DNA from 2 places in the Microbulbifer sp. YPW1 genome. Region 1 is predicted to be linked to the other one. Evidence: predicted binding sites of a transcription regulator. Region 1 holds the regulator's gene; the other holds the start of a gene.
What was found. The regulator PhoB, encoded in region 1, activates phosphate uptake and scavenging genes when phosphate is short. The targets are predictions, from matches to a motif close to TGTCATAAANNTGTAACA.

Region 1 (10,637 bases):
CCTACCGCCTGGAAATGGGCACCAGGTTTGCCAATGCGCGCGGCAAGAACCTGTACGAGTTCTGGGATGGCAAGATCACCGACGCCCTCAACCAGCAGCTGCAGGCGCTCAAAAGCCGCGAGCTGGTGAACCTGGCCTCCAACGAGTACTTCAAGTCGGTACAGCCAAAGAACCTGGATGCGGAGATCATCACTCCCCACTTCAAGGACTGGAAAAACGGCCAGTACAAAATGATCAGCTTCTTCGCCAAAAAGGCCCGCGGCATGATGAGCCGCTGGGCCATCGACAACCGCGTCAAGAAAGCAGAGCAGCTAAAAGACTTCGACAGTGCGGGCTACTACTTCAGCGCCGAGCACTCCAGCGATCGCGACTGGGTATTCCTGCGCGACGAACAGCCGGCCTGATCGACCGTGACGGATCAGGCACTGCCCGACGCCCCCTCTACCGGGCGCAACCGGGAACCCATCCTGGAGCAACTGCAGAGACTGCTGGCCAACCGCCGCCGTGTGCTGGAAGTCGGCAGTGGAACCGGCCAGCATGCCGTGTATTTCGCCCCGCGTCTGCCGCAGGTGCTGTGGCAGACCTCGGAGCGCCGGGTAAACCTGCACGAGGTGCAGCGCTGGCTGGCCCACGCTCCCGCGGACAACCTGCCGGCGCCACTGGAGCTGGATGTTACCGGTTCCTGGCCGGCGATCTCGGTCGATACCGTATTCACCGCCAATACCCTGCATATCATGCCCGCGAAGGTGGTGGAAACCCTGTTCCAGCGCTTGCCGGAGGTGCTCACCGCCGATGGCCAGTTTATCGCCTACGGCCCGGTGAAGATCGACGGTGCCTATATCGGCCCGGGCAATGCGGGCTTTGATGAGTGGCTGAAAGAAGAGGATCCGGCACGTGGTATCCGCGACCTGGAGTGGCTGGATCAACTGGCCGAATCCCAGGGCCTGCGCCGGACCGAAATCAATTACCTGCCCGCCAACAACCAGTTGCTGGTGTGGCGACGTTAACCCGATAACAGGAGTGCACTATGCCCCCGTGGTTTGAAACTACCCTCGCCATTGTTGCCGCTATTGCCGCGGTTTTTTTCTTTGGCAAATACCGTGAGGCCGCTGCCGCGCTGCACGAGTCCGAGCGGATGAAGCGCAAGCTGTCCAAGGACCTGGACCGCTATCGCGATGTGCCCCAGCTGCGCGCCCTGCGCGACGGTCTGATCGGCGAGCGCAACCTGCCGGTGGATGACGAAGGCCGCGAGCACCTGTTGATCCGCAACAGTGCGCGCAAGCTGGTGCATGTCACCGTGCAGAGAAGCGCTGCACCGGTGGCCAAGGAAGAGGTGGTGCATTACCGCGTGGGTGGCGAGGAGCGCCCCCTGCAGGAGCTGGAGTAACGCTCCACACCGGCTTTTCGCCGCTTATATTTTTTTCCGCTACTTCTTTTAAAGCCCCGTTCGCGGGGCTTTTCTGTTCCAGTTGCCACCTCTCCGAGCCGTTTCCGGTGCGTCTCCGTCACGATTTTTATGCGACAAGTTCACCAAAATGATCAAAAAGGGCCATTGCTGCCTCCACTCATAATGATTATTTTGGCGCCGCCGATAATTCTAATTACATGCGCATATACAAAATATTCTGAATCAATAGTACATAGGACATGGTTGATCATGTGGACCAAGAACCAAATCGCCGGCATGGTAGCTGCGGGGGCAATTCTGGGGGCGGCGCCGGTAGCCGCGGAAGTTTTTTCTGGACGTGGCAGCGCCATGGCTGGCGCCGGCGTGGCCGGCGGTGACTACACCTACAGTGCGCTGGTGAATCCGGCGACCGCGACCAACTTCGAAGAAAACGACGATTTTGCAGTGACCTTCGATTTCGGCCTGCTTGCCAGCGACAGGAACGACTTCCTCGATACCGGTGAGGACCTGAGTGATTTCCTGGACGCAATCGACGGCACCAGCGCGGGCCAGGAAGACGCCGACTACATACTCGAGCAGCTGCAGCTGCTGGATGAGGGCAGCCTCACCGCTGAGGCCGGCGCACAGCTCACCATCGCCATTCCCAACAGCCTGGCTTCCGGTTTACTGTTCGTGCGTCAGTCCGCCTTTGTCGCCACGGATGTTCAGCTGGCGGACGCCGATGTGGAACTGCTGGAGGATTTCGGCTCGCAGATTTTTGACGAGAGCGACCTGCAGACCGCCGCCGGCGCTTTCGGCTACACCATGCAGGAAATCGGCTTTGCCGCCGCCCGCGACTTTAACTTCGCCGGCTACCAGCTGTCCCTCGGCGCCACGCCCAAGTATCAGCGTGTCGAGACCATCGAATATATCGAGACCATTGCCGAATTCGACAACGACGATTTCGAAGCCGACGACTTCATGCTCGAGCACACCAACTTCAATATCGACTTGGGTGCCACCATCGACTGGGGGGAATTGCAGGCCGGTGTTTCCCTGCGCAACGCCCTCTCCCAGGAGTATGAAACGGTGCAACAGGGTGTGGAGATCCAGCTCGAACCGCAGTTGACCGCAGGTCTCGGCTATACCGGTGAGGTCTTTACCCTGCTTGCCGATCTCGATCTGAATTCCGTCGAGCTGTTTGACGGCGCGGGCGAAATGCAGATCGCCCGCGTGGGCGCGGAAGCGGATCTGTTCGACTGGGCTCAGCTGCGTATTGGCTATCGCCACGACCTCAAGGGTACCTACGACGGTGCGATTACCGCCGGTATCGGCTTTTCGCCGTTCAACGTGGTGCAGTTCCACCTGTCGGCGATCAAGTCGTCTGACGACACCCTGGGTGCCGCGCTACAGTTCGGGCTGGATCTGTAAAGACACCGATCCGCTTGCCAATAAAAAAGGGGCCTGTTGGCCCCATTTTTATCTGCTGTGTTTTATCCCTGCGTGATCAGGCGGAACTGGCGAGAGTCAGCTTCTGCTTGGGAAAATTCAGGGTAAAGGTACTGCCGCGGCCGGGAACGCTGGTTACGCTCATATTCGCGCTGTGGCGCAGCAGCACGTGCTTGACGATGGCGAGACCGAGCCCGGTGCCACCGCTCTCGCGGGAGCGGCCGGCATCTACCCGGTAGAAGCGCTCGGTCAGGCGCGGGATATGCAACGGGTCTATCCCGATACCGGAATCCTTCACCGAAAAATGGCCGCCCGCGGAATCCACTTTCCAGCGCAGCTCGATGGGCCCGCCATCGGGGCTGTACTTCACCGCGTTGAATGCCAGATTGGCAAAGGCACTGTGCAGCTCGCCGGCGTCGCCGGTAATCGTGCAGTCCTCGTCGCAGTGCACCGAAATTTCATGGCGCTCACCACTCAGCGAGCGCGCCTCACTCGCCACCCGCTCCATCAGCTCCCGCGGCGACACCCGGTCGCGACCGCTGTCGCGCTCCGAAGTCTCCAGCCGCGCCAGCAGCAACAGATCGTTCACCAGGCTGGTCATGCGCACCGTCTGTTCACTCATCTGCCCCAGCGGCCGCTCCCAGTTGCGCGGCGCCTGGCCACTGGCCTGCAGGGTCTCCAGGTAACCCGCGATCACCGTCAGCGGCGTGCGCAACTCGTGGGAAACATTCGCCACAAAATCCCGCCGCATCTGCTCGAGATTGTGTAGCCGGGTCACGTCGCGCACGATCACTAGCGCCTCGTCCTGGCCGAAGCGGGTGACTTCCATTTGCAGGATTCGGGAGTCATCCCCCGGTGCCGGCAGTGTGATCGGCTCCTGGGTCTTGTTGTTCTGTTCCAGCATGCGCTGGTACATGTGCTCCACAAAACGCGGATCGCGGACAAAGTTGACCAGCGGCTGTCCGGCATCGTCCCCCTGCAGACGCAGCATCTCGCCCGCCGCCGGGTTCCACCAGGCCAGGTTGCCCTCGTCCTCGAGCGCCACAATGCCCTCGCGCAGTGCACTGGTACTGTCCTGTACCCGGCGCAGCATCGAGTGCAGCTTCTGCTTTTCTTTGCGATGGCGGCGTTGCAGCCGGTAGAAATCGTCGGAGATATCGCCCCACACACCGAAACTGGTGGGCGCGGGGCCGCGTCGTCCGTTGGACAGCCAGCGGTCGAACTGGCTCTGCTGCCACAGTAGCCAGAACAGGTAGACAGAGAGGCCGGCACAGAGCGCCAGCCACCAGTGGCCGGTAGAAAAACCGAAAATGGTGGTGCCGAGGGCGATGACGATAAAACGCGAGAACTCGCCAATACTGCGATCGAGCATGATGGTTGGGCCATCTTTTTGAGTGAGGAGTCGGGGCAATACTGAAATCGGTAATGCGCAGGACTCTAAGCGAAGGCGGAGTGCCGGGTGCGGGTTTTCAGGATCGCCGGCGACACGGATGTCGCCGACGAAGCGTACAGGGATGTATTCACTGCGGTCCTGAAAACCCGCACCCGGTGCTCCGCCGCCACCGGGCATTCACATTGGAAACCCAAATTTTTCAAGGACGGTAGGATTACACCCTTTCCACGGTCTGTACAGAAAAGCGGTAGCCGGTGCCGCGCACAGTCTGGATATAGCGCTCGTGGCCATCGATGGTGAGTGCCTTGCGCAGGCGGCGGATGTGTACGTCCACGGTGCGCTCCTCTACATACACGTTGCCACCCCACACGTGGTCCAGCAACTGGGTGCGGGTATAGGCGCGCTCCTGATGAGACAGGAAGAAGGTCAGCAGGCGAAACTCCGTCGGCCCCATGTCCACCGGGTTGCCATTGATCGTCACCCGGTGACTGATCGGGTCCAGCACCAGGCCGCCGGCGGTCAGCGGCTCTTCCGGCGTACTCGGACCCGCCCGGCGCAACACCGCCTTCAGGCGCGCCACCAGTTCGCGGGGAGAAAACGGCTTGGTGATGTAATCATCTGCACCCGTCTCCAGCGCCTTGATCTTGTGATCCTCCTCGCCCTTCGCCGTCAGCATGATGATCGGCAGCGAAGACGTCAGTTCATCCCGCTTCAGGCGCCGCGCCAGTTCCACCCCGGAAACATCCGGCAGCATCCAGTCGAGCAGGATCAGGTCCGGCTTCTCATCGATTACCAGCGCGTGTGCCGCCTGGGCATTTTCTGCCTCGAGACAGCGGTAATCCGCCATCTCCAGGGCAATTCGCAACATGTCCCGTACCGGGGCCTCGTCGTCGACTATGAGAATCGTCTTGTTGTGCATCTGCCTGCCGTACCCTAACTGGTGAGTGTGTCATCCAACTGACATTCCTTAGAGTGGCCATTTAACGTCACTTTAATGACAAATATATGACAAGTGCCCAACGATCACGAATCTGCGGGAAAACACCGGGTTCAATTGACGAGAAAGTGGAGGAAAATCCCGGAAAATACCGCTGCGCCGACCCAGTTGTTGTTCAAAAATGCCTTGAAGCAGTTGCCCCGTTCCCGATTCTGCACCAGCCATTGCTGGTAGCCGAAGAGTCCCGCCGCCGCTGCCACTCCGCAGTAGTACAGTGCACCCAATTCCGCCCGGCTACCCAGCATCACCAGAGCCAGCACCACCATCACCTGCAGGCTGGCGGTCATCACCTTGTCCATATCGCCGAACAGGATCGCCGTGGATTTCACCCCGATCTTGAGGTCATCGTCCCGGTCCACCATGGCGTAAAACGTATCGTAGGCAACCGTCCACAGCAGGTTGGCGGTGAAGAGCAGCCAGGCGACCGCCGGTACCTTATTGGTAGCGGCGGCAAACGCCATCGGAATGCCCATACTGAACGCCGCCCCCAGCACCACCTGCGGCAGGTGGGTATAGCGCTTGGCAAACGGATAGCAGAACGCCAGCGCGAGTGCAGGTAATGACAGCAAAATGGTGAGCTTGTTGGTGGTGAGTACCAGCAGGAAGGCCAGTAGCATCAGGCCGGCAAACAGCAGCAGCGCCCCTTTGGGCGTCGCAGCCCCGGTGGCCAGGGGGCGCTGATTGGTGCGCTTTACATGACCGTCGATGTTGCGGTCTGCAAAGTCGTTGACCGCGCATCCCGCCGCGCGGGTAAGAATGACCCCGAGGGTGAACACCGCAAACAGATGGATACCGGGCCAGCCGCCGGCGGCAATCCACAGTGCCCACCAGGTGGGCCACAGAAGCAGCAGGGAGCCGATGGGCCTGTCCAGGCGGGCGAGCTGCCAGTACGGGAGGGCGGCGGGCCAGCGCTGCTGGATCTGTTGGCTGATCATGGGTTTCTCGTCCGTTATTCAGGTCATGGGCGGTTTGTGGGGATTGAAACTGCTCAGGAAAGTCTCTGCAACCAGCAGGGGTTTATCGTGCAGCCAAAAGGTGGAGCGGCGGCCCCAGGCGGTGTTCTCCAGTGAGTCCAGCTCGGGCTGCTGGCTGCGCGGGTTGCGCGCCAGACGGTTGAGTACGATGGGACCGCGGCGAATGTCCGGTTGGCTGAACAGGAGTTCCCCCAGGGGGCGGTTGTCCAGGCTGCGTAGGTAGCGGGATTTGCCCGCCAGGGTGCGTTCGGGGAGCACACTGCGGGCGTATACCCAAGGCTGCTCGTCGCTGCCGTAGAGCAGGACTTCGCGCACCAGGGCACGGGTCCTCTCGCGCAGATTGAGGGCGCGGCGCTCCTCCAGTTGTGGCTGCTGCCAGCCCTGACTCAGGATCTGCACGCTAAACTCACCGTTGCTCAACTGCTTGAGCGCAGCGGTGAGTGAGCCGGGGTGCAGCAGCCACGGCAGCAGGTGCTCCGGAGGCGTGTGTCCGTGCAGGCTCTCGAGGGGCTGTGGGTGCCAGTCACCGACGGCTTCAAAGGGGGAGTGGAACAACGCTGACTCCGCGCAAGCTCAAAAGCGCCATTGTAACCGACCGACGGCCTGGGGAAATGGTCCAGATTTTGCTCCGCTTTCAGCCTGCCGATATAGTGGCGGTCTGTTTGCCGCACTTTGTATGAGTGCGCTGAGTTTTTATCGACAATAAATAATCGGCGATCGCCGAAGTAACAGGACGGACCATGGGGCTTACCAAAAAAATCGTTCTGGCCATGATTGCGGGGATCGCGGTTGGCCTGATAAGCAATCTTCTCAATACCAGCCAGGTGCTGGGGCCCGGGATAACCGGTTTTATCAACAACTACCTGACCAATGGCCTGTTCGATATCGTCGGACGGATTTTCATCGCTTCGCTGAAGCTGATGGTGGTGCCGCTGGTTCTGGTTTCCCTGATCTGCGGTGCCTGTGCGCTGTCTGAAGGCAGCCGTGTGGGTGTGCTCGCCGGCAAAACCCTGTTGCTGTATCTGCTCACTACCGCAGCAGCGATCACCCTCGCGCTGGTGCTGGCGCTGGCGATCCAGCCGGGGGTTGGCATGGAACACCTGGCCGGGGATGCGAGCTTTGAACCCAAGGCGTCGCCGTCGCTGTCTGAAGTGATCGTCAACATCTTCCCGACCAACCCGGTGGATGCGATGGCCAAAGGCAATATGCTGCAGATCATCGTGTTTGCCCTGCTTATGGGTTACGCGATTTCCCGCAGCGGCAAGCCGGGACAGCGTATCGCCGGCTTCTTCAATGACCTCAACGAAGTCATCCTGCGCATGGTCGGGGTGCTGATGGTGTTTGCGCCTTACGGGGTGTTTGCCCTGCTGGCGACCAAGATTGCGCAGCTCGGCTTTGATGCGATTCCACAGCTGGCGAAATACTTCGGCGTGGTGTTGCTGGCGCTGTTGCTGCATGCGCTCGGGGTCTATCCATTGCTGCTGAAGCTGCTTTCGGGCCTGAGTCCGCTGAAGCTGATCAAGAAAATGCGCCCGGCGATGGTGTTTGCCTTCAGTACCGCATCTTCCGCGGCCACTATCCCGGTTACCCTGCAGACGGTGGAAAAGCGTCTGGGTGTGGATAACAAGGTGGCCTCGTTTACCGTACCTCTTGGCGCAACCATCAATATGGATGGCACTGCGATCATGCAGGGGGTGGCGACGGTATTTATTTCCCAGCTGTACGGGATCGATATCGGCCTGATGGGCTACCTGACGGTCATCCTGACCGCCACCCTCGCCTCCATCGGCACCGCCGGTGTGCCCGGAGTTGGCCTGATCATGCTGGCAATGGTGCTGCAGCAGGTTGGCCTGCCGCTTGAGGGTATTGCCATTGTGATGGGTGTGGATCGGCTGCTGGACATGGTGCGCACGGCGGTGAACATCACCGGTGATTCCGTGGTGAGTACCATTGTGGCGAAGAGTGAGGGCGCGCTGAATGAGAGCACCTTCAACGATGACAACTACAACAGTGTGGTCGCGGACGGGCGGGACGGCACCGCGACGTCTTGAGGCCACTCGCGAATAGTTCACCCGGGCTTAAATAAAAAGGGCGAGTCGCGGTGCGGCTCGCCCTTTCTGTTTGTGGCCTGGAAAATCGGGGATTAAAGCGCTGCCATATCCCGCAGTTCATCTGCCTCCAGGTTGTCCTCCATGGATTCCACCAGTTCTTCCGCCAGTTCGCTGAGGGCGTCCTTGATGGCTTCCTCGGTACTGTCTTCTCCTGCGCGTCCGTCGTGGTATGTGCGCACCATGTATTTGCTGGATATGTCGAGCTCATCGATGTCGATGCGCTGCTCGCGCAAAGCGGTGCCGTTGCGGTTTTTCAGGGTGTAGCGAAACTCACCGGAGAGGGCCATATTGCCCTTCTCAAGGTCGTAATCTTTTTTCGGCGTCATGGCACTGAGATGCTTGATGACCCGCAGATTCAGGGAGTTTTGCAGGCTCAACACGCCCTCTTCCACAACCAGTGGGACTTCTTCGTCCTCGAGGTACTCGTACAGCTCGCGCGCGAGTTCGCTGTGCAGGTGCTGGGTGTATTTGCGTACCGCCTGTTGTTTTAGCTCGGCAAGACCGCCGCCTTTACCGGCCTGGGCCAGCATTAGCTGCAGGTCGCCACTGGAGCCTGGCATGGGCACATCTATCCGGATATCCGTGGGGGCAATGGCCAGGCTGGGCGTGGTTGTGTCTCCGCCCCAGAAGCCATTCTGGGCGGCGGCCGGCGTGGACAGGCCAATAGTGAACAGACTGGCGAGCGCCAACCTGCGGAGTCCTTGGGTTCTCATGCATCTCTCCCTGTTTTGATTTTTATGCCGGGAAGCTGTTTGCTATTTGTAAATTGGCGAATGGATTCGCTCTTTATTTATGCGATAACCGTCACAGGCTGCCACTTATCGGTGCAGAGAGCAAAAAATTTCCGTGACTTGTGCGTCAGTAGTAGTCGGTTTTGTGATTTGGATCTCGGCGGGAATTTGCAGGCTGCAGTAAGAAGGGTTAGGTGAAAGGGATCGGGGAGCAGGCGGAGAGATGGCGGGTAAATGAAGTGGGGGCTTGATCAGCCCCCCTTGGCGAGTTCGCGCAGGCTGTCTGCTTCCAGATCGTCCTCGATACGGTCGATGATACGTGCCACCAGTACGTCGACCATTTTCTGCAGCTGTTCCTCGGTGTTGTCTTCGGCTTCACCGCTTCCCAATGGTGTCTTGATTTCGTATTTGCCTTTCAGGTTGAGATCCGCGATATCCAGCCGCTTTTGTTTCAGCACCAGGCCACTCGGCGTATTCAGGCTGAAGTGGTAGTCGCCGCTTGCACTCAGGTTGCCCTTCTCCACCTCGAAGTCGCCGCGGTTTTTGAGGCCGCTCAGCTGCTTGACCACGGAGATGTCGATGCTGTTGTGCAGGGTGAGGGAATTATTGTCGGTAATCAGCGCTACTTCTTCATCGGCAAAGAATTCGCGCAGCGCAGAATCCAGTTTGAAACGCAGTTGTTCGCTGAAGACACCAATGGCTTTTTCGCGCACGTCGCTGAGGCCTTCGCCGGAGGTGGCCTGGGCGAGCAGCGCATCGAAATCATTGCCTTGCAGCGGAGTGGGAATTTCCGCGGCGACCTTGGTGTGGGCAATGGTGATATGCGGGGTGGGCTCGTCGCCGCCGCCAAAAAAACCTTGGCCCCACGCGGGGCTGCCAAGCAGCAGGGCGATCGCGGCTACAGAGCGCTTCATGTATGTGTGCAAGTGGATCATCCGGTATTTCCCGTACTGGTGGTCGGGAGTTGACGGGCTCGATAAGCCCTTTTTATTGAGGCTGCCACTGCTGGCACGGGAGTGCAAAATTATTGGTGACCAGAAATGACTAATCGGTCTGGCTATCGAGTGGCGCACGGGCAGAGCGAGCGCTAGTTCGCATTTTGTGCGTTGGATTCCACGGATGGGGTGTGCGAGTCGCTCAGGCCTCGGCGAAGCGGGGTTTGTTGTGCAGCCAGCGGCGCACGAGAGCGGCGCGGGCGTCGGCGCCCAGCTGTGGCGCTGCAGCGATTTTCTGTACCTGCGGCAACAGGTGCGCATCCCGTTGCAGGTCGGCGATGCGGTGCTGGATCTCACCGGTCTGACGGGTGCCCAGAATCTCACCTGGCCCCCGCAGGCGCAGGTCCTCCTCGGCGATGGCAAAGCCATCTGCATGGCTGCGCAGCGCCTGCAGCCGCGCACGACCGTTGACAGACAGCGGCGTGCTGTACATCAGCACACAGTGGCTGGCGATACTGCCTCTGCCGACGCGCCCTCTTAACTGATGCAGCTGGGCGAGGCCGAGCCGTTCGGGGTTCTCGATGATCATCAGGCTGGCGTTGGGGACATCGACCCCCACCTCGATCACCGTGGTGGCCACCAGCAGGTCGACCTCGCCGG
Region 2 (10,637 bases), 940 kb from region 1:
GTTACAGCGTCTGTACGAAGCGGTACTGAATATCACCCTCGACAAACCAAACTTCCGTCGCAAAATGATGAAAATGAACCTGCTGGTTTCCACCGATGAGAAACAATCCGGGGTCAGTTATCGCGCGGCCAACCTGTATCGGTTCGATCTCAAGGTGTACAAGGATCTTACTGAGCAGGGATTTGTATTCGAGGTTTAAAGCGTTCGGGTTTCGCCGACGGAATAAAAAAAGCCCGGAGCGCAAATGCCCCGGGCCAATGGTCTTTGAGAGAGACAACTCACCACTTGCTACCTGAAAACTCAGGCATCTTCAGGCTCCGACCTCCTCGAGCCGGTTACTGCTCCAGATACTCGAAGAAATCAAAGTCGGCGGGGCCGTTGGCCCCGGAAATATCCTGGCAGGCCATGCCAACAAAGGCACCGGTAAAGCTGGCGCCCTCGCCTCTGCCCGCCTCGTCAGAGACAATGCTGTAATCCAGCGTATCCCCGACTTTCTGCCAGGTTTCCCCGTCCGTTGACCAGAGGAAATCCAGCTTTTCAAAAGCCACCTGCGCGCGCAGGTAAATCGGTGTATTTGCTGGCACCGGCACAACCTTTTCGGCACCGGAACCGTAATTCCCCAGTGGGAACTGCACATTGGTCACTTCGCCTTCGCTGTGGCTCATGATACCCAGGTGCTTGCCGTGCTCGTCGTCGTGGGAAATATACAGATAGTGGAATTTCTGCCCGTTGTAGTAACAGGTGATACCGGCCATCTGCTGGAAGGTTGTCGGCTCGAACTCAACGCGTGTTGTAGCGCTATAGCAGAACGCCTGCTGGCGTCGTGCAATCAGTGCCTGCTCAAACTCATTGCCAATAGACTGCTTGCCGTACAGGCGCAGGTAGCCGGGGCGATCTTCCAGGCTGTAGAAATTTTCCGGGTAGGGGGTGCGCGGCCACTGATAGTGCATGGGCAGTTCCGCACTGTCGAAATCATCCAGTGACGGGTCCGCAGGCCAGGGGTGTGGAGGCAGGTCCGGCCCGTCCAGGGTGGCGCGGGGCTGGTTGTTGCCGTGGGCCAGGCGCAGCCAGCCGTCCTCACTCCATATCGCTCGCTGTATCGCGGTCTCGCGTCCCAGCGGGCTGCGTTTCAGTCCCGGTAAGGGGCGGGTGCTCAGATGTACCGCAAATATCTCGCCCTGCGGGGTTTCCACGATATCGCCGTGGCCGGAGCGCTGCAGAACCAGATCCGGATTATCCACAGAGGTCAGGAAATAGCCCTGCGGGTCCACCTCATAGGGACCTTCGATGTTTTTTGAGCGGGCAAAGGTCATGCGGTGCTCGTAGCCGGTGCCGCCCTCGGCGGTGAGCAGGTAGTAATAGCCGTTTCGGCGATAGATATGCGCGGCCTCCGTCAGGCCCGCTTCGGTGCCGCGGAAAATATTGGTGATCGGCCCCACCAGCTTCTTCTCTACAGGATCGTATTCCTGCAGCAGGATACCGCCGAACGGGTTTTTGCCAGTGCGGTGGTCCCACACCATGTTCATAAACCATTTGCGGCCGTCGTCATCGTGGAACAGGGAGGGATCGAAACCACTGCTGTTGATGTACACCGGATCACTCCACTCGCCGTCGATGGTTTCGCAAGTGGTAATGTAATTGTGCGCGTCTTTGAAACTGCCATTGAAGCGTTTTACATCGGTATACACCAGATAAAACAGGCCGTCGCTATAAGACAGGCAGGGCGCCCAGACACCGCAGGAATCCGGGTTGCCACGCATGTCCAGCAGTGCCGCCCGGTTGAGCGGACGGCTTACCAGGCGCCAGTTCACCAGATCCTTCGAGTGGTGAATTTGCACACCGGGATACCACTCGAAGGTGGAAGTGGCGATGTAGTAGTCGTCACCCACCCGAACGATGGAGGGATCTGGGTTGAAGCCTTTCAGAATTGGATTGTTCATCACGTCCTTACTTCTACAATCAGGTTCAATGGGAAGCCGCGGAGGCAGTCTCGGGAGGGGTAGGTCCTTCGTCTGCTGTTTGCGCATCGTTTGCGCTTCGGGCGATGTAGGCGTTACTCAGGCGGTAGCGACGGAAAATCGCCATGGTGATCAAAGTGCAGATCACCGGGCCCGCTGCATAAATCAGCACGATGCCAGTGAGGGTACGTTCGCTCTGCTCAGCGTTGGGAACGTAGTCGAAGTATCCCAGCAGCCAGCCGGCGCTGGCGCCGCCGAAGGCCAGCCCGAGCTTCAGTGCCATCAGGTGACCGGAATAGGCCATGGCCATTTTTTTCGGGTGGCCTTTCTGCGCAAACCAGTCGACCGTGTCGGGCACCATGGAAAACACCAGGGGAATCGCAATCATGTGCACGTAGTTGGCGGCCATGGCCAGTGCCAGCGCCAGGTACACCTGGTCGCGCCCCAGGGGCAGCAGAGCCGCGTGGGTCACGATCACGCCGATCATGGCCCAGTTAAACAGCTGAACCTTGCAGAAACGCTTGGTCAGGAAGTTGGTGCTCACCGCACCTGCGACCCCAGCCAGCATGGGCAGGGTCACAAACATGCTCACCAGGCTCTCGGACTGGAAGTAGTAGGTCACATAGAAGGGAGTGACTGCGCCGCGCATGGCCACCAGCACCAAAAGGAAAAACGTTGCCGCGGCAATAATGGCCCACTGGCTGTTGCGGAACAGGTTGAAAAAATCCCCGGCGAAACTCTTCAACTGAAACTGATCACTGCCATTTTCGTCGGCCTCCGGCTGCACCCGCTCGCGGGTGGACCAGAAGCAGATAAAGAAGCACAGCGCGGCGATCGCCGCCATCACTGCCATCGCCATCTGGTAGCCGAAGGCCTTGTCCCCCTGGCCCAGCAGGCTGACCAGCGGCAGGGTCAGCGCTGAAACCAGTGCGCCACCTACCATGGCCATGGCGAAACGGTAGGACTGGATGGAGGCGCGCTCGGTGGTATCTTCGGTAATCACGCCGCCGAGAGCAGAGTAGGGAATATTGATCGCGGTATAGACGGTCATCAGCAGGGTGTAGGTGATATAGGCGTACACCAGCTTGCCGTTCTCCCCCAAGTCCGGGGTAGTGAATGCCAGCACAGCGAGGCCTGCATAGGGCAGTGCCATCAATAACAGGTAGGGACGGTAGCGGCCCCAGCGAGTGCGGGTCCGGTCTGCCATGCCGCCGACCAGGGGATCAGTGATGCCGTCGAAGATACGTACCACCAGTAACAGGGTGCCTGCTGCGGCCGCTGAAATCCCGAATACATCGGTGTAAAACACCAGCAGGAAGTTGATTACCACCTGGAATACGATATTGCTGGCGGTATCACCAAGGCCGTAGCCGATTTTTTCACGGATGCTGATTGCTGACGATTGCATGGTTTTCTCTCAGGTTTTTATTGTTATCCACCGCTATATGGATCTGCCCCGGTCTGCGGATCGCTCCGTGCCAGCGCTGTTATTTGCTGTTGTTTTTCTTTTGGTCAACTTGTGGCGAACCAGTGGCTTTCGCCGGACATTCATAATAGTCTTGTTGACTATAACACAGGCGCCCGGGCTGTCTAGCGTTTTAGCCCCCGTGGACGCTTCTGTATGGAGTGGTCAAAAATTGCCCAGTCAGGCTCCAGAACAACAATAAAGCAGAGGATGAGAAACATGAAGCAAACTATTAATCCGGCGATGAATCGCTACAGACGGCAGTTCCTGCGCAGAGTCCTCTCGACAGCGGCGCTGGGCCTGGTGAGCGGTGCTGCCATGCCCACCCGGCTACTGGCCGGGACCACATCTGGCACTGTGCAGGCCGGTGGTCTGGCGGGGCTCTTCGCCGGTGATTTCAAGCTTGGCACGGCCCTGTCCAATACCACGCTGCTGGCCCAGAACCCCGACACTGAAGCCTTGGTCGCCCGTGAGTTCAGTGCGATCACTGCGGAAAATGCCATGAAGTGGGAGGAAATCCATCCACAGGCGGAGACCTGGGATTGGCAGCGGGCGGATCACTTCGTGGATTTCGGCCAGCGCCACAAGATGTACACCATCGGTCACACCCTGGTGTGGCATTCTCAGATGCCGGAATCGGTGTTTGTCGACCAGCACGGTAGATTGCGCCCGGCAGCCGAGGTGCAAAAAACCATGGAGGACCACATTGCCACACTGACGGATCGCTATCATGGGAAAATCCAGGCGTGGGATGTGGTCAACGAGGCGGTTACCGATAGTGGCGAGTGGCGAAAGAGTCACTGGTACAACACCCTGGGGGAGGGCTACTTTGCCCGTGCCTTCCACCTCGCCCGGGAGGCAGATGCCAACGCGGAGCTACTCTACAACGACTACAGCATGCACCTGCCGGCAAAGCGCGACTTTGCACTGGAGCAGATCACCAGGTTCCGCCGCAAAGGAATGCCGGTAGATGGCGTTGGTATGCAGGCCCATGTACACCTGGATGATCCGGCCCTGGCGGAACTGGAGGCGAGTATCGAGGCGATCGCTGCGGCCGGGCTGGATGTGCATATCACCGAGCTGGATGTGGATGTGCTGCCCAAGGCGTACGATTATATGGGCGCGGAGATATCCACCAATTTCGAATATTCCGATGAGCTCAATCCGTTCCCCGAAGCCCTGCCGCAAAAGGTCGCCGATGAACTGGCATTCCGCTACGAGTCTCTGTTCAAGCTGTTCCTGAAGCACCGGGACAAAATTCGCCGGGTTTCTTTGTGGGGAACCACCGATGGCGAGTCCTGGAAGAACGACTGGCCCGTGGTAGGGCGCACCAACTATCCGCTGATTTTTGATCGAGAGGGGCAGCCCAAGCAGGCTTATTACTCCGTAGCTGGTCTGAAATCTGGCACTCAGCGGGGTTGACCAAGAGCGCTGAACTGCAGCTGTGGCGGCCTCGCCAGCAGGTACAACCTTCCCAGACACGCCGTGAACCCATCCATGGGGGCTCGTATGCGGCCTTCCGGGCCGCATACGGTCTGGGAAGGTTGTACCTGCTAGCGAGGCCTTAGCGAATAGCCTGGAATATTATTTAGCCAAGGACGGCTTGAAATAACGCTAACGAAGTAACGGTATTTAAAATTAAGGTGGAGTGCTGGGGGATGTTTCCGACGCAGCCTACAGGGATGTATTCATGACGGTTTCAAAAACAGATCCCCAGTGCGCCGCCGCCACCTGACACCAATAAAATGTGCCCCGTAACCTAGCTAGTAATCAAAGATCAGGAAGACCTAAGACGAGCAACTGATAGGCAAATGCTTCCCTGAATCCGAAGGCGCCGCCGCCCAGTCTTCAAATCCCGGATGTTCCTCAAACGGTGACTGCAGCAAGTCAAATAAGGTCGCCAGAGGCTGGTAGTCCCCGGCTTCCGCCGCTTCAATCACCCGTTGCGCCAGGTAATTCCGCAGAACAAATTTCGGATTCGTTGCCAGCATCGCCCGACTGCGTTCCTGGGCAGAGCGGGATTCCTTTTGCAACCGCTGGTCGTAGCGTCGCAACCAATCTGCGAGCGCCTGGTGCTGTGCCGGCGCAACCAGCGCCTCCAGCGCGGCAGCCGGACGCTCACCGGCATAGTGACTGAGGGCGCGGAAAAACAGTGAATAATCCACACGCCCCTGCTCCATCAACTGCAACAGGTCCGCGCACAACTGCTGATCCCCATCGTCCTCCACCGCCAGTCCCAGCTTGGCCCGCATCAACCCCGCGTAGTAGTCGATCAGCAGCGGCTGGAATTTCCCCAGACAATCCTTCAGCGTCTCCGTATCCAGCAGCGAGGAAAAGGCGTGTGCCAGCGCATTCAGGTTCCACAACACTACCCCCGGCTGTGCATCAAAGGCATAGCGACCGGTGTGGTCCGAGTGGTTGCAGATAAAGCCCGGCTCGTAGTCGTCGAGGAAACCGTAAGGACCGAAGTCGAACGTATCACCGATGATCGACATGTTGTCCGTATTCAACACACCGTGGGCGAACCCCACAGACTGCCACCCCGCCGCCAGCTCCGCACTGCGCTCTACGGTATACCGCAACAGAGCCTCAGCCTGGACCTCCGTAGCCTGGTCACACACTTCCGGCAAAAACTGCTCACACAAAAAATCGACCAGTTTTTTCTGGGCCTCCAGCTGACGGGTATAAAACAGGTATTCAAAATGTCCGAAGCGCACATGACTGCGCGCCACGCGAATCAGCGCCGCACCGGTTTCCATTTTTTCCCGCGCAACCGGCTCGTCACTGCCTGCAATCGACAGTGCGCGGGTACTGCGGATACCCAGTGCGGTCAGTGCCTCCCCGGCCAGATATTCGCGAATGGTCGAGCGCAACACCGCGCGGCCGTCGCCAAAGCGGGAGTAGGGGGTTTTACCTGCGCCCTTCAGGTGCAGTTCCCAGCGTTCGCCATCGCGTTCTATTTCCCCAAGCAACAACGCGCGGCCGTCGCCCAGGTCCGGGTTGTAACCGCCGAACTGGTGTCCGGTATATTTCATCGCGAATGGTTTGCTGCCGGGAAAAAGCTGGCCACCAGTGGTCAGCAGGGCCCACTCCGGGTGCTCCGCTTCGCCGGGATCCATGCCCAGCAAAGCCATCACCGATTTATTTACATGAATGGTGTGCGGATTCTGCAGCGGTGTGGGCGCGGTGGGAGTGCCGAACACCGCGCCCAGGTCGGCGAAGTGATGCTGCAGGTGTAGTTTACTGAGGGGCGTTGCGCTGGTGGCGGGTTTACTCACGGGGGGCCTAGGTCTGTTGTACGGTCAGTTTGATGTTTTTGTCTTCCCAGCATTCTACTTCCAGTTCCAGCAGGTCCTCGATGGCCGGATGCTGGTACATCCAGTCTTCCGGGACCTCAAGACGGTAGCCGGGGCCATCCACCGACAGGTTCAGGCCATCGATACTGCGGTCCACATGATCCCGGTGCACGATGCAGGCAAGACGCAGGCACAGTAGCAGTTCGCTACCGGGGTGGAAACCGTAGTGCTCTTTGATCGCCTTGATATCCCCGCGCTGATTGCGCACCAGATAGGCCAGGTTTTCCTGTTCGCTTTTGCTGAATCCGGCCATATCCGCGTGCTCGATCATGTATGCCCCCAGTTTGCGAAAGCTACTGTGGGAAAGAGCCAGACCGATCTCGTGCAGGTCTGCCGCCCAGTGCAGCAGGCGGCGCTGGGCAACCTGTGAATAAGGGTTCAACTGGCCGAGAAATTGCAGCGCGGTATTCGCGACCCGCCTCGCCTGCTCGGGATCGATTTCTCCGTGCTCCATCAGGGTCGCCACGGTATCGGCGCGGCGGTCGCCACCGGCGGCGCGGCCGGCGAGGTCGTGCACGATGCCCTCGCGAATGGCATAGGGGGAGATATGCATCTGCTGGATATCCAGCTCGCGGAAAATACCGTGCAGTATGGCGAGGCCGGCGGCAAACACCGGGCGCCGTTGCGGCTCGAGATGGGGCAGGTCGATGGCGTCGACGGTCTTGCAGTTGGCCACCTTGTCTGCGAGCTTTTCCAGATCGTCGCGCAGGATCGGCAGCAGCTCGCCGTCGTTCAGTACCCGCGATACGGATTTGACGGTACCGGATGCCCCCATCACCAGCGCATCGTCCGCCATATGCTGGAGTTCCTGTAGCTCCGCCTGGGCGGCGCGACGGGCGCGCACAAAATTGTTGCGCTTGCCTGCATCGATTTTTCCGCTGTCAAAAAAGCGGCGATTGAAGGCCACGCAGCCCATACTGACACTTTGCAGCAACTTGGGTGTTTCCACGCCGCGCACCAGTTCCGTGGAGCCGCCGCCGATGTCGATCACACAGCGCAGGCTTGGCGTTCCCTCTGCCGCGGCCATCACGCCGGAATAAATCAGGCGCGCTTCCTCGATGCCGGAAATGATTTCGATTGGGGCGCCGAGAATGGATTCCGCTGCCTCGAGGAATCCATCGGCACGGGTGCTGGCGGCGCGCAGGGTATTGGTGCCTACCACCCGCACATTGTCCAGCGGCAGTTCCCGGATCACTGGGGCGAACCGGCGCAGGGCCTCCAGTGCACGCTCGGCGACGTCCGGTGCCAGATTGCGCTCATTGTCGAGCCCCTCGGCCAGGCGCACCATGGCGCGGTCGGTATGCAGGCGCACCATCCGTTGATCGCGAAATTCAGCCAGCAGCAGGTGGAAACTGTTGGAGCCCAGATCGAGTGCGGCGTAGCGTTCGTGGCCGGTGTCAGCGGCGTTATCGGCTGTCATGTTAATCGTTGTCAAATTCTCGTAACAAAAATGTAGCAAACTGTGCAGTCATCACCTATGGCTTTTGAGAGCGCTTATCAGCTTGAAACCGAATAATTTTGCTCTGCCAACAGGCCTGTTCCGTTCGGACCAGAATCGTACGGAGCCGCTTTCCATGGAGAATGCTGTAGAGAGTATGGCAAAAGACATTCCCCTGTATCCCAAGGAGCTGAGCTGGCTTTCCTTCAACGCCCGCGTACTGCAGGAAGTGGAAGACGAGAGTGTGCCCATCATTGAACGGGTGCGCTTTCTTGGCATCTTCTCCAACAATCTGGATGAATTCTACCGGGTACGGGTGGCGGATGTACGGCGACTGGCCACTTTTGCCAAGGGGAGCAAGAAAAAGGAGCGCTTTTCCGACCTGCTCGGCCATATCAATGAAAAGGTACTGCGCCTGCAGGCGCGCTTCGGCCACGCCTATACCAAGGTGCTGAAGGACCTGGGGCAGAACAATATCCACGTCATCAATGAACGACAGCTCACCGACAATCAGCGCGCCTACGTGGAGGAGTATTTCCACGGCGAGGTATTGCCGGAGCTGGAGCCGTTTTTTATCGATGACCGGGATACCATGCCGCTGCTCAATGAAGCGAGTATTTACTTCGGTATCTATCTGGAACTCGAGGATGGGGGGCTGCGCTTTGCCGGGCTGGAATTGCCCACGGATATCCTGCCGCGATTTGTCGCCATTCCTCACCGGGAAAAGCGGCATGAGAAGGTCTACATCGTACTCGACAATGTGATCCGCGCCTGTCTGGTGGATGTGTTCCGCAATGTACTGCCCATCGAAAACGCCGCCGCCTACACCTTCAAAATCAGTCGCGATGCAGAACTCGAGCTGGGGGAGCACGTTACCCAGAATATTGTCGACCGGGTGGCAAAGTCCCTGAAGAAACGTAAACAGGCCGAACCGGTGCGGCTGGTTTACGACTCCACCATGCCGGAAGCACTACTGCAGCTGATCAAAAAGAAGCTGAAGATGGGACGCTATGACAGTTACACACCCGGTGGTCGCTACCACAACTCCAAGGACTTCATGAGCTTTCCTGCGGATAGCAAGCGGCACACCTATCGCAATATTGATCCCCTGCCCACCCTGCCGGACAGCGCCAATATTTTCGACTGGCTGCGGGAGGGCGACCGCCTGTGCTATTACCCGTATCACGACTTCCGGGTGATTACCAAGCTGCTCGCCTCGGCGGCGATCGACCCCAAGGTGCGCGAGATACGCATCAACCTCTACCGGGTGGCGCAGAACTCGCGGGTGGTTGCGGCGCTGATCAATGCGGTCCGCAACCAGAAGCAGGTGACTGCGGTGGTGGAATTGCAGGCGCGCTTTGACGAACAGGCCAATATTCACTGGTCAAACGAGCTGAGTGATGCGGGCGTCAATGTCATCTACGGGGTGCCCGGGCTGAAGGTCCACTGCAAGCTGATTTCCATCGCGCGCGAAGAAAACGGGCGCGATCGCTACTACAGCCACCTGGGCACCGGCAACTTCAACGAGAGCACCGCGCGGTTTTACTGTGATTTCAGCCTGCTCTCGAGTGATGCAAAGCTGGGGGAAGATGCGTACCGGGTATTCGACTTTATCCAGCAGCCACACTTGCAGCCGGAATATCACCATATCTGGATGTCGCCCTATACCAACCGCCCGAACCTGCTGGCGTGTATCGATCGGGAGATTATTGCGGCAACCGCAGGGAAGCCGGCGGAGATTTTCATCAAGTGCAACAACCTGGTGGATTCGGAAATCATCCAGCATCTGTACCGCGCCGGTGCCGCCGGGGTTCAGGTGCGGATTATCGTGCGCAGTATGTGTGCGCTGTTGTGCCAGACCAAGGGGCTCTCGGACAATTTCAAAGTCATCAGCCTGGTGGACAAGTATCTGGAGCATGCGCGGGTGTATGCGTTTCACAACGGCGGCAACGAGCAGGTCTATCTGTCATCGGCAGATTTGATGACCCGCAATCTGGATCACCGGGTGGAGGTTACCTTCCCGCTGCTGCGGGCCGAGCACCGGGAAACGGTGATGGAAATTCTGGAACTGCAGTGGCAGGACAATCAGAAAGCGCGGGTGCTGGACGCGGACCAGAGCAACGGGCGTATCGCCAACCGCAATAGCAAGCGCGATGTGCGTTCGCAGGATGCGATCTATCGCTTTCTGAAGAAGCGCGAATTGTGACAGGGGCCAGGGCTGGTGTCGGTCAGTTTTTACTGAATCCCACCAGCTTGCCGTCATCGAAGGAGAAGCGATAGCGCTGGCCCACCTTCAGGTCATTCTTGCAGCGGGACTCGATAGTGATGCGGGGGAACTGCGGGGTCACCACCCAGGTACTGAAGTCCCCCTCCGGTCCTCGCTTGATCAGCCAGTAGTAATCCCCGTGCTCACATCTGCC

Region 2: ppk1 (polyphosphate kinase 1) is a predicted target of PhoB. The motif match lies at 8,209-8,226, and genes of this name have one in related genera.

Annotation. Positions count from the first base shown of each region.
Region 1 covers NZ_CP055157.1:1,631,500-1,642,136, forward strand. The annotation lists gene yaaA (peroxide stress protein YaaA) at 1-404, shown strand, start outside; gene HUW35_RS06900 (DUF938 domain-containing protein) at 411-1,007, shown strand; gene HUW35_RS06905 (hypothetical protein) at 1,028-1,387, shown strand; gene traF (conjugal transfer protein TraF) at 1,658-2,818, shown strand; gene phoR (phosphate regulon sensor histidine kinase PhoR) at 2,895-4,208, opposite strand; gene phoB (phosphate regulon transcriptional regulator PhoB) at 4,444-5,148, opposite strand; gene ubiA (4-hydroxybenzoate octaprenyltransferase) at 5,280-6,161, opposite strand; gene HUW35_RS06930 (chorismate lyase) at 6,180-6,755, opposite strand; gene HUW35_RS06935 (dicarboxylate/amino acid:cation symporter) at 6,941-8,251, shown strand; gene HUW35_RS06940 (hypothetical protein) at 8,344-9,024, opposite strand; gene HUW35_RS06945 (hypothetical protein) at 9,294-9,977, opposite strand; gene recG (ATP-dependent DNA helicase RecG) at 10,180-10,637, opposite strand, start outside.
Region 2 covers NZ_CP055157.1:696,413-707,049, reverse strand. The annotation lists gene HUW35_RS03055 (NUDIX domain-containing protein) at 1-199, shown strand, start outside; gene HUW35_RS03050 (glycoside hydrolase family 43 protein) at 336-1,940, opposite strand; gene HUW35_RS03045 (glycoside-pentoside-hexuronide (GPH):cation symporter) at 1,966-3,366, opposite strand; gene HUW35_RS03040 (endo-1,4-beta-xylanase) at 3,643-4,845, shown strand; gene HUW35_RS03035 (YdiU family protein) at 5,211-6,701, opposite strand; gene HUW35_RS03030 (Ppx/GppA phosphatase family protein) at 6,709-8,199, opposite strand; gene ppk1 (polyphosphate kinase 1) at 8,354-10,423, shown strand; gene HUW35_RS03020 (hypothetical protein) at 10,446-10,637, opposite strand, start outside.